DNA from 3 places in the Pseudomonas sp. FW305-96 genome. Region 3 is predicted to be linked to each of the others. Evidence: riboswitches for the same ligand, from Rfam matches in the RefSeq annotation. Region 3 holds a riboswitch; each other region holds the start of a gene.
What was found. A riboswitch is a leader RNA that binds a small molecule or an ion and turns the genes downstream of it on or off. The one in region 3 is predicted to bind cobalamin.
Positions count from the first base shown of each region.

Region 1: it holds a riboswitch for cobalamin, as region 3 does, so the genes downstream of both, AC3WL2_RS18405 (ABC transporter substrate-binding protein) here and AC3WL2_RS12170 (CbtB domain-containing protein) in region 3, are expected to answer to the same signal.
Region 2: it holds a riboswitch for cobalamin, as region 3 does, so the genes downstream of both, AC3WL2_RS24420 (hypothetical protein) here and AC3WL2_RS12170 (CbtB domain-containing protein) in region 3, are expected to answer to the same signal.

Region 1 covers NZ_JBYSYW010000026.1:5,058-8,321, reverse strand. Annotated here, with positions in the region: gene AC3WL2_RS18410 (FecCD family ABC transporter permease) at 1-224, opposite strand, end outside; gene AC3WL2_RS18405 (ABC transporter substrate-binding protein) at 221-1,234, opposite strand; cobalamin riboswitch at 1,344-1,541, opposite strand; gene AC3WL2_RS18400 (acetyltransferase domain-containing protein) at 1,569-2,729, opposite strand; partial or broken gene AC3WL2_RS18395 (PAAR domain-containing protein) at 3,035-3,264, opposite strand, start outside.
Region 2 covers NZ_JBYSYW010000047.1:12,670-15,933, reverse strand. Annotated here, with positions in the region: gene AC3WL2_RS24430 (TonB-dependent receptor) at 1-632, opposite strand, end outside; gene AC3WL2_RS24425 (DUF2946 family protein) at 704-1,093, opposite strand; cobalamin riboswitch at 1,236-1,613, shown strand; gene AC3WL2_RS24420 (hypothetical protein) at 1,704-2,018, shown strand; gene AC3WL2_RS24415 ((2Fe-2S) ferredoxin domain-containing protein) at 2,030-2,758, shown strand; gene AC3WL2_RS24410 (ABC transporter substrate-binding protein) at 2,751-3,264, shown strand, end outside.
Region 3 covers NZ_JBYSYW010000013.1:20,439-23,702, reverse strand. Annotated here, with positions in the region: gene cobM (precorrin-4 C(11)-methyltransferase) at 1-709, opposite strand, end outside; gene AC3WL2_RS12180 (cobalamin biosynthesis protein) at 739-1,149, opposite strand; gene AC3WL2_RS12175 (CbtA family protein) at 1,149-1,838, opposite strand; gene AC3WL2_RS12170 (CbtB domain-containing protein) at 1,849-2,034, opposite strand; cobalamin riboswitch at 2,135-2,360, opposite strand; cobalamin riboswitch at 2,422-2,618, shown strand; gene cobW (cobalamin biosynthesis protein CobW) at 2,720-3,264, shown strand, end outside.

The DNA of each region.
Region 1 (3,264 bases), on a different contig from region 3:
CCCGCGCCACAAGCGGCGGCGACCAGGGTGCGCGGCAGGCGGTAGTTCCAGACGATGCCGGCGTCGATCGGGTCGACGGAATGGCCGGCCTGCCACAGCTGGTTGGCCAGCGCCTGCCAGATCGCCTCGGCGCCGACTCGGGTCTCGCCGATGGCAATCCCGGCAAGCATGGCCAGGCACAGGGCGAGCAAGGCAAAGAGGCTGATGGGCAGCAGGCGGCTCATGGCTGGGGTGCTTTACCGCTGGCGAAGGCGCTGGACAGCACGTCCAGCCCGCGGAACAGGCGTATGCCGGCCTGCATGGCGTCGGCATCGAGGACGATGATGCGGCCGTGCTTGACCGCGTCCATATTGCGCGTGACCGGGTCGCTGCGCAGGAAGTCGAGTTTTTTCTGGTAGTCGTCGGCCGGGTAGCGGCGGCGGTCCATGCGCGCGACGATCAGCCAGGTGGGGTTGGCTTTGACCAGGGTCTCCCAGCCCACGGTAGGCCATTCTTCGCTGGATTCGACCACGTTGCGCACGCCGAGGGTCTGCAGCATGTAGTCGGCCACGCCCTGGCGGCCGGCGACATAGGGGTCGGTCTTGAGGTCGGCGCTGGAAAACCAGAACAGCGCGCTGGTGTGCGCCAGGTCCTGGCCGGCCAGGCGCTGCCTGGCCTGTTCCAGCTGGCCCTGGAGCTCGGCATTCAGGCGCGCGCCACGTTCCTGCACGTCGAAGATCTCGGCCAGCTGGCTGACGCTCTTGTAGATGCTCTGCACCTTGAACGGCTGCAGGCGGGTGCCGTCGGCGCCCACCAGGTTGTCCTTGCCCTCGCAGTCCGAGGGCAGCAGGTAGGTGGGGATGCCCAGCTCCTGGAACTGCTCGCGGGTGCCGACCGCGCCCTGGGCGCCGATCATCCACTCGAACTGCGCCGTCACCAGTTGCGGACGTTTGCCGACCAACGCCTCGAAGCTCGGTTCGTTGTCGGCCAGACGCGGGACCTTGTCGTTCTGCGTCTTGAATTCCGGCAGCACGTTGTTGAACCACAGCGAGGTGCCCGCCAGCCGCTCACCGAGGCCCAGGGCATAGAGCAGCTCGGTGCCGGCCTGGCCGACGGTCACCGCCCGTTGCGGGGCCTGGGTGAAGGTCTGCGGCATGCCGCAGTTGTCGACGGTCAGCGGGTACTGGGTGGCGCTGGCGTGGGCCAGGCCCGACAGGGACAGGCCGGCGAGGAGGGCGGCGAGGCGGTGCGGCATGGTGGGGCGATCTCCTGGGTGGTGCACGGAATGGCCCACGGACAGGCATCGCCCGGCAGCCTGCGCAAGCACGCGGCCAGGGCGGATGACCATCCCGGACACCCCGCCGGTTGGTGAATGCGTGCCGGCAGGTCTCCTGACTGGTGCGTCCAGGCCGGCGCCAGCCTTCCCGGGTCGGCAGACCCAGTGGCATCGATGGCGCAGGCTCGGCACCTACAGTTGCGGGGGCAGTTCCCTTTGGATCGCCAGTGGCGAGCCCGGGATTCCCTTTTGATTCCGTGTGGAAACCGGCGGGCGGCATGGTAGACCATCGGGCTGTCGGGTGAAAACGCTTTTACAGGTACTTGAGCCAGGCGATATCGCGCCGTCGCGCTTTCAGCCGGGCGAACCAGCGCACCGGCAGGTACAGGACAAGTGGCAGCAGCACGGCGGTCAGCCATACCGCCCCGATGCCATCGAAACCGAAATAGCGGCCCTGGTTCAGGCCGAACAGCGCCACGCAGGCCACGTACAGCAGCTTGAGCGCATACAGGTGCAGCAGGTAGAAGAACATCGGCGCTGCGCCAAACACCGCAAGCGGGCCGACCCAGCGGGCGTCGCCGGCACGCTCGAAGCCGCGCAGCAGGAGCAGGCCGACGCCAAGGGTCAGGGCCAGGAACAGCAGCGACGGTGGGTATTTGGTGATATTGAAGAAGCTCATCAGCGTCTGCCCGACGCGGGCGTAGAGGCTCCAGGGGGCTTCGCCGTAGCCATTGAGCAGGCGCAGCGCGACGAACCCAAGCAGCAGGCCCGCGCCGACCCATAGCAGACGCTGCTGGCGCTTGCCGACATCGCTGCCCCGGGCAAACCACGGCCCGAGCCCATAACCCAGGGCGATCACGCCGATCCACGGCAACAGCGGGTAGGACGTGCGCAGGCACAGATGTTCGCCCACCTCCAGCCAACTGCGCTCATGCAGGATCGCCCATGGCACATGCAGCGCCGATTCCGGCCCGAAGTGCAGGCCATCGAGCAGGTTGTGACCGGCGACGATCAGCGCGCCGAGGGCGAGTAGCGCCGGACGCGGCAGCCACACCAGCAGCGACAGGGCGAGCATGCTCAGGCCGATGGCCCAGATCACCTGCAGGTAGATCACGCTCGGAGGCAACTGGAAGGTCCAGGCGAAGTTGACCAGGGTGAATTCCAGCACCACCAGGAACACACCGCGCTTGAACAGGAACACCGAGACATCGCCACGGCCCTGGTGCTTCTCGCCATACAGCCAGGCCGATAGCCCGGTAAGCAGCACGAACACCGGCGCGCACAGGTGCGCCAGGGTGCGGCTGGCGAACAGGCTGGGTTCGGTGGCGTCGATGGTCATCGGGTCGCTGACCTGGCGATGCAGGAAGAAGGTTTCGCGCACGTGGTCAAGCAGCATGAACAGGATCACCAGGCCGCGCAGGGCGTCGATGCTTTGCAGGCGTTGGGTGGGGAGGGCGGTTGGGGAACTGGTCATCGAGGAGGGATCGCAGGTTGGAAGCGTGTTCGAATGAAACGTTATCTTATTTCATTCTGGTGGGGCCTGGGTACTGAAATGCGCTGGAGTAGCCAACGTCATCGCAAGTAATGCGTCGTTCTGGACGACACAGCGCGGCGACTCAGGAACTCCAACATGTCTCAGGCAGACGTTGCAGGATCTGGCTTCTCTTCCGGCAATCGCGACTTGCTCCAACCCATAATTGAAGTCGTCCTCGTTGCGGCGCGGCAGCCCGGTGACACTGACTGTGAACCGGGCAGCTTCGAAGCGACACCGTGTCGGCCTTATGCAATCAGCCAAGCGGGGTCACATTCGATCAGGGCGCGCCTTGGCTGCTCTTGTCGCCTTGGCGCGCTACGGGGCTACCTTGGATTAACGTATGCGCGTCACCGGTCTCGATGACCGCACTGCAACTGAGCTCATCCCCTATGCGTGCGATTGCACGACCATTCACTGTGGCACTGTCCGCGCCGCTGATGACGGTGCCTTCCCCGTGGAGAGGGCAAAGATGGCG
Region 2 (3,264 bases), on a different contig from region 3:
CTGTAGTCGAGCCGCGCGTAGTGGCGTGGGCCGTCACCGCTGTTGAGCGCCTTGTTGAAGCCGACCGAGGTTTCCATCGTGTCGTAGCGCCCGTAGCTGACGCGGCCCTCGAAGGTGTCCTCGTCGCGGTTGGCCAGTTTGGTGATCATGTTCAGGCTGCCGCCCACGGCGCCGCTGCCGTTGAGGAACGACGACGGCCCGCCGAGCAGTTCGACACGGTCGTAGATCCATGCCCCGACCGGGCGCCCGGCGGCGCCGTACTGCAGGTTGATGCCATTGAACAACTGGCTGACCTGGGCACCGTTGAAACCACGGTACGACACGTAGCCGCCCCAGCCGGGCGGTGCCGAGGCGTTGACCCCGGGCAGGGCGTTGGCGGCGTCCTGGAAGTTACGCGCGCCGATGCGTTCCATGGTCTTGCGGTCGGCGACGCTGACCGAGGCCGGGTTTTCGCGGGCGCTGAGGTTGAGCCGCGAGCCGCTTGCGATAGGCCGGTCGAGGTCCAGGGTGGTGGCTTCTTTGGGGGCGGCGGTGGCCGTGACGTTGCTGGCGGGCAGGGTGAGGGTGTCGTCCTGCGCCCAGGCGCAGGTTGCGCTGCCAACGAGCAGCGCCAGAGTGGTCATGCGGAACATGCAAGGCTTCCTGGCTGAAATCAATGAGCGCACGCCCGCTGCCGATCAGGCAGCACTCGGGCGTGGCGATGTCAGAACGCGAGAAGCGAAGCGGGAGAGGCGCGGGGATTGACCAGGGGCCAGCGCTGCTTGGGCAGGGTCGGCGCGGGTTGTCTGGGTAAGGGTTTGCTCGACTCCCCGGCGAGCAGGGCCAGCAGGCCGAAGAACACCGCCAGCAGGGTGGCGCTGAACAGGCTGGCGATCACGCAGTCGCCGCCGGCGGGCAGCACCGGGTCGGTGACGTCCTGATCGCCCTTGAACACGCCGCTGCTGTCGGCCGCGCACCAGGCGGCGTCATCCAGGCCGGCCAGGCGCAAGCCTGCCATCTGTCCATGGCCCATGGCGCACAGCAACGAGCCGAACAGGATGCTGAAATACAGCACCCAGGCGACTTGCGATCGTGTGTGGCGGGCCAGCTTCATCGGCAAAGCTCGAAGGGAATGGGAATGGGTTAGGCGTGCGGATTCTACAACTTTTGACACATCTGCCTAGAGTGAACAGCCGATAAAAAACATTCGAAACGATTCACCCGCCTCGCTTGACGCCCATTGGGCCCAGGTGTTCAGATGCCGATCGATTTCAGGTGCCCCATGCCGCCGCGCACGGGGTGAAACGGGAAACCGGTACGCGCTTCGCGCCAGTCCGGTGCTGCCCCCGCAACGGTATGCAAGTGATGCCTTCGACAGACCACTGTGGCCCGCGCGTCATGGGAAGGTGAAGACATCTAGGCTTTGCACGGAAAGTGCCTGCGCGACGATCATGCTGCGTTGAAAACAGGCTGGTGCGCCAGCCCGGTCGGAATGCTCATTTACAACCCGTAAAGTCGAGCGCGACTCCGACCGTTCCTCGCCTGTTTTCGCCTTGCCTGATCGCCGCTCGGCGACTTTCCGTACAAACCCTTGTCTTGCGAGCCCGGAGACCGGCCTGGAATGTTGTAGGCAAACTCCTGCGGTGGGCGGGCATGGGCCGGTATTGGCGTGTGCGCGATCCGTGCTCCTGCGTGCTTCTGCGAAAGTCACTTTCGAGAAGAGCATGATTGCTGTGATTCACTCCCGACGTCGTTTCCCCAAGGCCCGGACCTTGTTCCTGGGCTGCCTGGTCAGCCCCCTGGCACTGGCCGAAAACACCCCCCTGATCCTCGACCAGCAGATCGTCGCCGCGCCGTCGGTGGAGTCGACCACGGTCGCCGCCGATGTCTACCGCTACCTGGACGGCGCCCGCCAGCACCGGCTGAGCCTGCTGGTGGAGAACCTGTTCGACCGCGACTATGTCACCAGTCGGGCGAGTAACGTTGACAATCTCGGGCGGCCGTTCACCAGCGAACTGCGCTACACCTACACCTTCTGAGGGGCGTGAGCATGGACTACCAGCGCGTGTTGTTCGTCGGCCCCGGCCTGGGTGGCGGCTCGGCGGCGGAAGCTTTTGGCGCCGAGATTCGTGACCTGCGTGGCCACGAGGCGGGCCGGGATATCGTCGACACCCTGGAGGGGTTCGACGGGCTCTGGGCGGTGATCCGCGAGGCCCTCGACCAGGGCGTGGAACGCCTGCTGGTGGTGGACCTGGAACCCACCTCGGACAGCGCCTACCTGGACTGGCTGCGCGATGAGCTGGGGCGCGTGGCGCAAGGTCGGGCCGGCGTCTGGGTCACGGCCCAGGCCCTTGGGCGGCGCGGCCTGGATGCGCGAGCGGCCTGTGCCAGCATCGGCGAACATGCCCGCCACCTGGCGTGCGACCAGGTCAACGCGGTGGCCAGCGACCCGGACTGGTCGCGGGTGCCCGAGCATGCCCGCCAGGTGTTCCTCTGCACCGGCCCCCGCTGCGTGCGGCGCGGCGCCTTGCCGCTATGGAAATGCCTGCGCCGGCTGCTGCTGGAGCTTGCCCTGATCGAGACCCCGGGCGGCGTGCTGCTGACCCGCACCGGTTGCCAGTTTCCCTGCAACCTGGGGCCCGTGTTGACGGTGCATCCGGACGGCTGCTGGTATCGGGTACGTGATGATCGGGAGGTGGAGGAATTGGTGGAAACGCATCTGCAGGGAGGAAGGATCGCCGAAGGACTGTTGATCAAGGGAAGGGCGTGCGATGCGTAAAGCCTGGCTACTGTCCCTGGCCTTGTGCTGTGGCACACCTGCCCTGGCCGGCAGCTATCGCAACTGCGGGCAGGACTGGCAACGGCCCGCTGCGGCGCCTGCGCGTATCCTCGCCCTCAACCAGCACGCGGCCGACCTGCTGCTCGCCCTCGGCGCGGGTCCGTCGATGGTCGGGGTGGCCTACCTGGACGACAACGGCGCCGCCTACAAGCAGGGCCGCTACCAAGGTGTGCCAGTGATTGCCCGGGAGTATCCGGCCAGCGAAGTGTTGTACGCGCAAAGGCCGGATCTGGTGGTCGGCGGATTCGCCACGGCCTTTGGCGATGGGATCACCTCGCGCAGCAGATTGGCCGGCAACGGGATTGCCACCTACCTGCTCGAGTCGGCCTGTAACGGCCACTCGCTGGACTACTACGGCCATGTCCGGCGAGACCTGACTGTGCTTGGCGAGCTGTTGGGCAGACAGGCGAGGGCGCAGGCATTGATCGAGGCGATGGAGACCGACC
Region 3 (3,264 bases):
GGGCCGAGTCGGCGAACGGGGCATCGCCCAGGACATGACCGACGAGGATCAGCGCGGTACGCCGGAAGCCCTTGGCTGCCAGGCGCTCGACGATGTCCGCCAGGGTGCCCTTGACCCAGTCCTGGTCTGGCCAGGTGGCACGATGGACCACGGCGATGGGGCAGTCGGCGCCATAGTGGGGCAGCAGTTGCTCGACGATACGCGGCAGGTGGCGTACACCCAGGTGGATGGCCAGGGTGCTGCCATGGCGGGCCAGATCGGCCAGCTGTTCACCGGCCGGCATCGGCGAGTTGTCGCCGTAGCGGGTGAGGATCACCGTCTGCGCCACGTCCGGCAGTGTCAGCTCGCAACCCAGCAGCGCGGCGCTGGCGGCAGTGGCGGTGACTCCGGGGATGATCTGGTAATCGATGCCCGACTCACGCAGGTGGCGGATCTGTTCGCCGATGGCGCCGTACAGGCTAGGGTCGCCGCTGTGCACGCGGGCCACGTCCTGGCCGTTGGCATGGGCCTGGCGCATGGCCTCGATGATCTGCTCCAGGTGCAGTTCGGCGCTGTTGAGCACGGTGTGTGCCTGATGCCCCTCGAGCACTGCAGCCGGTACCAGGGAACCTGCGTAGATGATCACCGGGCACTGGCGGATCAGGCGCTGGCCCTTGACCGTGATCAGCTCGGGATCGCCGGGGCCGGCGCCGATGAAATAGACCGTCATGGGGGTTCCTTGCAGGTAAAAGGGGCGGATTATCCGCCGATGGCCAGGGCCAGGGTAGCGCCGCCGAGCCCTTGCCTTGGCACATGCAGGCGTGGCACGGCGCCTGTGCGCCCGGCCAGGGCCAGGGCTGCGCTTTCGGCGACGCCCCAGCAGCCGGTCTGGGCGTACACCGTTGTCGAGCGCTGACTGAGCAGCGCTTCGAAGGTCGACAAGTGGCTGCTGTCGAAGCAGATGAACGGCAACCCGAGCCGCTCGGCCAGTGCCAGCAGGCCGGGCTCGCGCGCCTTGGGTTCGATGCTGGCGATTGCCTTCAGCGCCGACAGGGGCAGGGCGTGGTTGGTCAGGGTCTGGCGCAGCAGCACCGCGAGCGTTTCGACCGGGCAGCCACGGCGGCAACCAAAGCCGGCATACAACGCCGGCTGGGGAACAAGGTCGCGCATCAGTGCTGGCTGGAGCGGCGGAACAACCAGGCGCTGAGCAGGCCCAGGGCCACCCAGAACGCGGCGTTGGTCAGCCACGAAGCGATCTTGAACTGGGTCTCCAGCGCCTCGGGGGCCAGGCTTTCATGAACCGCTGGCTGTGGCGCGCCGATCAGGTGCGGGATCACCAGCAGGGCGACTCCGAGCACCTTGAACAGCCAGTGCTGGGCGAACACCAGCAACGCCAGGCCAGCGGCAGTGGCGGCGGCGGTGCCGATCCACCAAGTCTGGCGCTGACCAAGGTCGGCGGCGGCGGTGCCGGGCAGTTCCGGTGGCAGGCCCAGGGTCGGCGCCAGGCAGAACACGGCGAAGCCCGCCAGGCCCCACAGCGCGCCGGTCGCCACGCGGCCCGGGGCACGCAGGCTGTACAGGGCGGCGAGGATCAGGGCGAAGCCGACGGCGACCACCAGGTTGCCGCCTGTGGTGGACAGGATACGCTGCCAGCCATCTTCGGGCGCCCAGGCCTCGGCGCTGTGCTCATGAGGCGCGGCGGCCTCGCCATGTTCATGATGTTCGGCGGCGGGGGTGGCGGTTTCATAGGTTTCCGCCTGGAGAATCAGCGGGGCGACCCAGAAGCTTTGCAGCAGGGTCAGCAGCAGGGCGGCGAGCAGGCCGCTGAAACCCGCGGTACGGGCGATGCGCGTGATCATGCGGGCGTACTCAGTGGCAAGGGAAGGCGGCGCTGTGGCGGGTGTCGTGGGCGGCGTTGTGCACCGCCTCGATGTGCGAGAAACCGGCGAAGTACACCAGGCACAGGCCCAGCAGGCTCGCGCCGACCGCGACGATCAGGCGCTGGCTGAGACTGACGGGGGTGGCGATACTGGGTTTGGCGTGGGTGATGGGCATGACGCGTTCCTCTGCTGCTTTTGTTGTGGCAACGGGCAGGCGCGACGCCCCCGGGCACGGCTGGCCCGGGTGATACGACAGCGCCCGCCCACTGCGGGGTGTTCTGCAAGCATGTCAGGCCGGTCTCCGGGCTGGCGAGGCGGAGCGGGGCTCCATTGATCAAACGCCACCTTCCCATGCCGCACGATGGGCACAGTGGTCTGGACGCTTCTCTCGCTTACCGTTGCGGGGGCAGCACCGGCTTTGTCGGCCCTCTTCTAAAGGAGGCGCGACGCACCGGTTTCCCGTTTCACCCCCGTTGGGGGCACCTGAACGCAATGCGCTAGCAAATCACGGGGCCGGGCCTGCGTCAATCGCCGCGGCGGTTGACCGCCAGGCAGGCACTGCGTAGCCTTGCCGGTTCGAGGTTCCCGGGCGTTGTCCCGGGCTAAGACGGGAACGCGGTACAAGCCGCGGCTGCCCCCGCAACTGTAGGCACTGAAGGGTTCGGCACAGCCACTGCGCACGCGCGGGAAGGCGCCATCCCACCGGCTTTGATGGCCGGCGGTGCAAGCCAGGAGACCTGCCTCGCAACGTTTTCGACTTTCAACCGGGCGGGGTGATCCGGTGGCGAAACAGTCAGGCCGACACGGGCCGTGGCTGTCGTCCTGCATGCCCGCGCCATTGCTGCCAAGGGCATCGCGACATGAAAACACTGGCCAAGCTTCCCGTCACCATCGTCACCGGCTTCCTCGGTTCGGGCAAGACCACCTTGCTGCGCCATATGCTCGACAACGCCCAGGGCCGCCGCATCGCGGTAATCGTCAACGAATTCGGCGAGCTGGGCATCGATGGCGAGATCCTCAAGCAGTGCAGCATCGGCTGCTCCGAGGAAGAGGCCAACGGCCGCGTCTACGAGTTGGCCAACGGCTGCCTGTGCTGCACCGTGCAGGAAGAATTCTTCCCGGTGATGCGCGAGCTGGTGGCGCGCCGCGGCGATCTCGACCATATCCTTATCGAAACCAGCGGCCTGGCCCTGCCAAAACCCCTGGTGCAGGCCTTCCAGTGGCCGGAGATCCGCAACGCCTGCACGGTCGATGCGGTGATCACCGTGGTCGACAGCCCGGCCGTGGCCGCCGGCACCTTTGCCGCCTACCCGGACCAGGTCGACGCCCAGCGCAAGCTTGACCCCAACCTCGATCACGAGTCGCCGCTGCACGAACTGTTCGCCGACCAGCTGGCCAGCGCCGA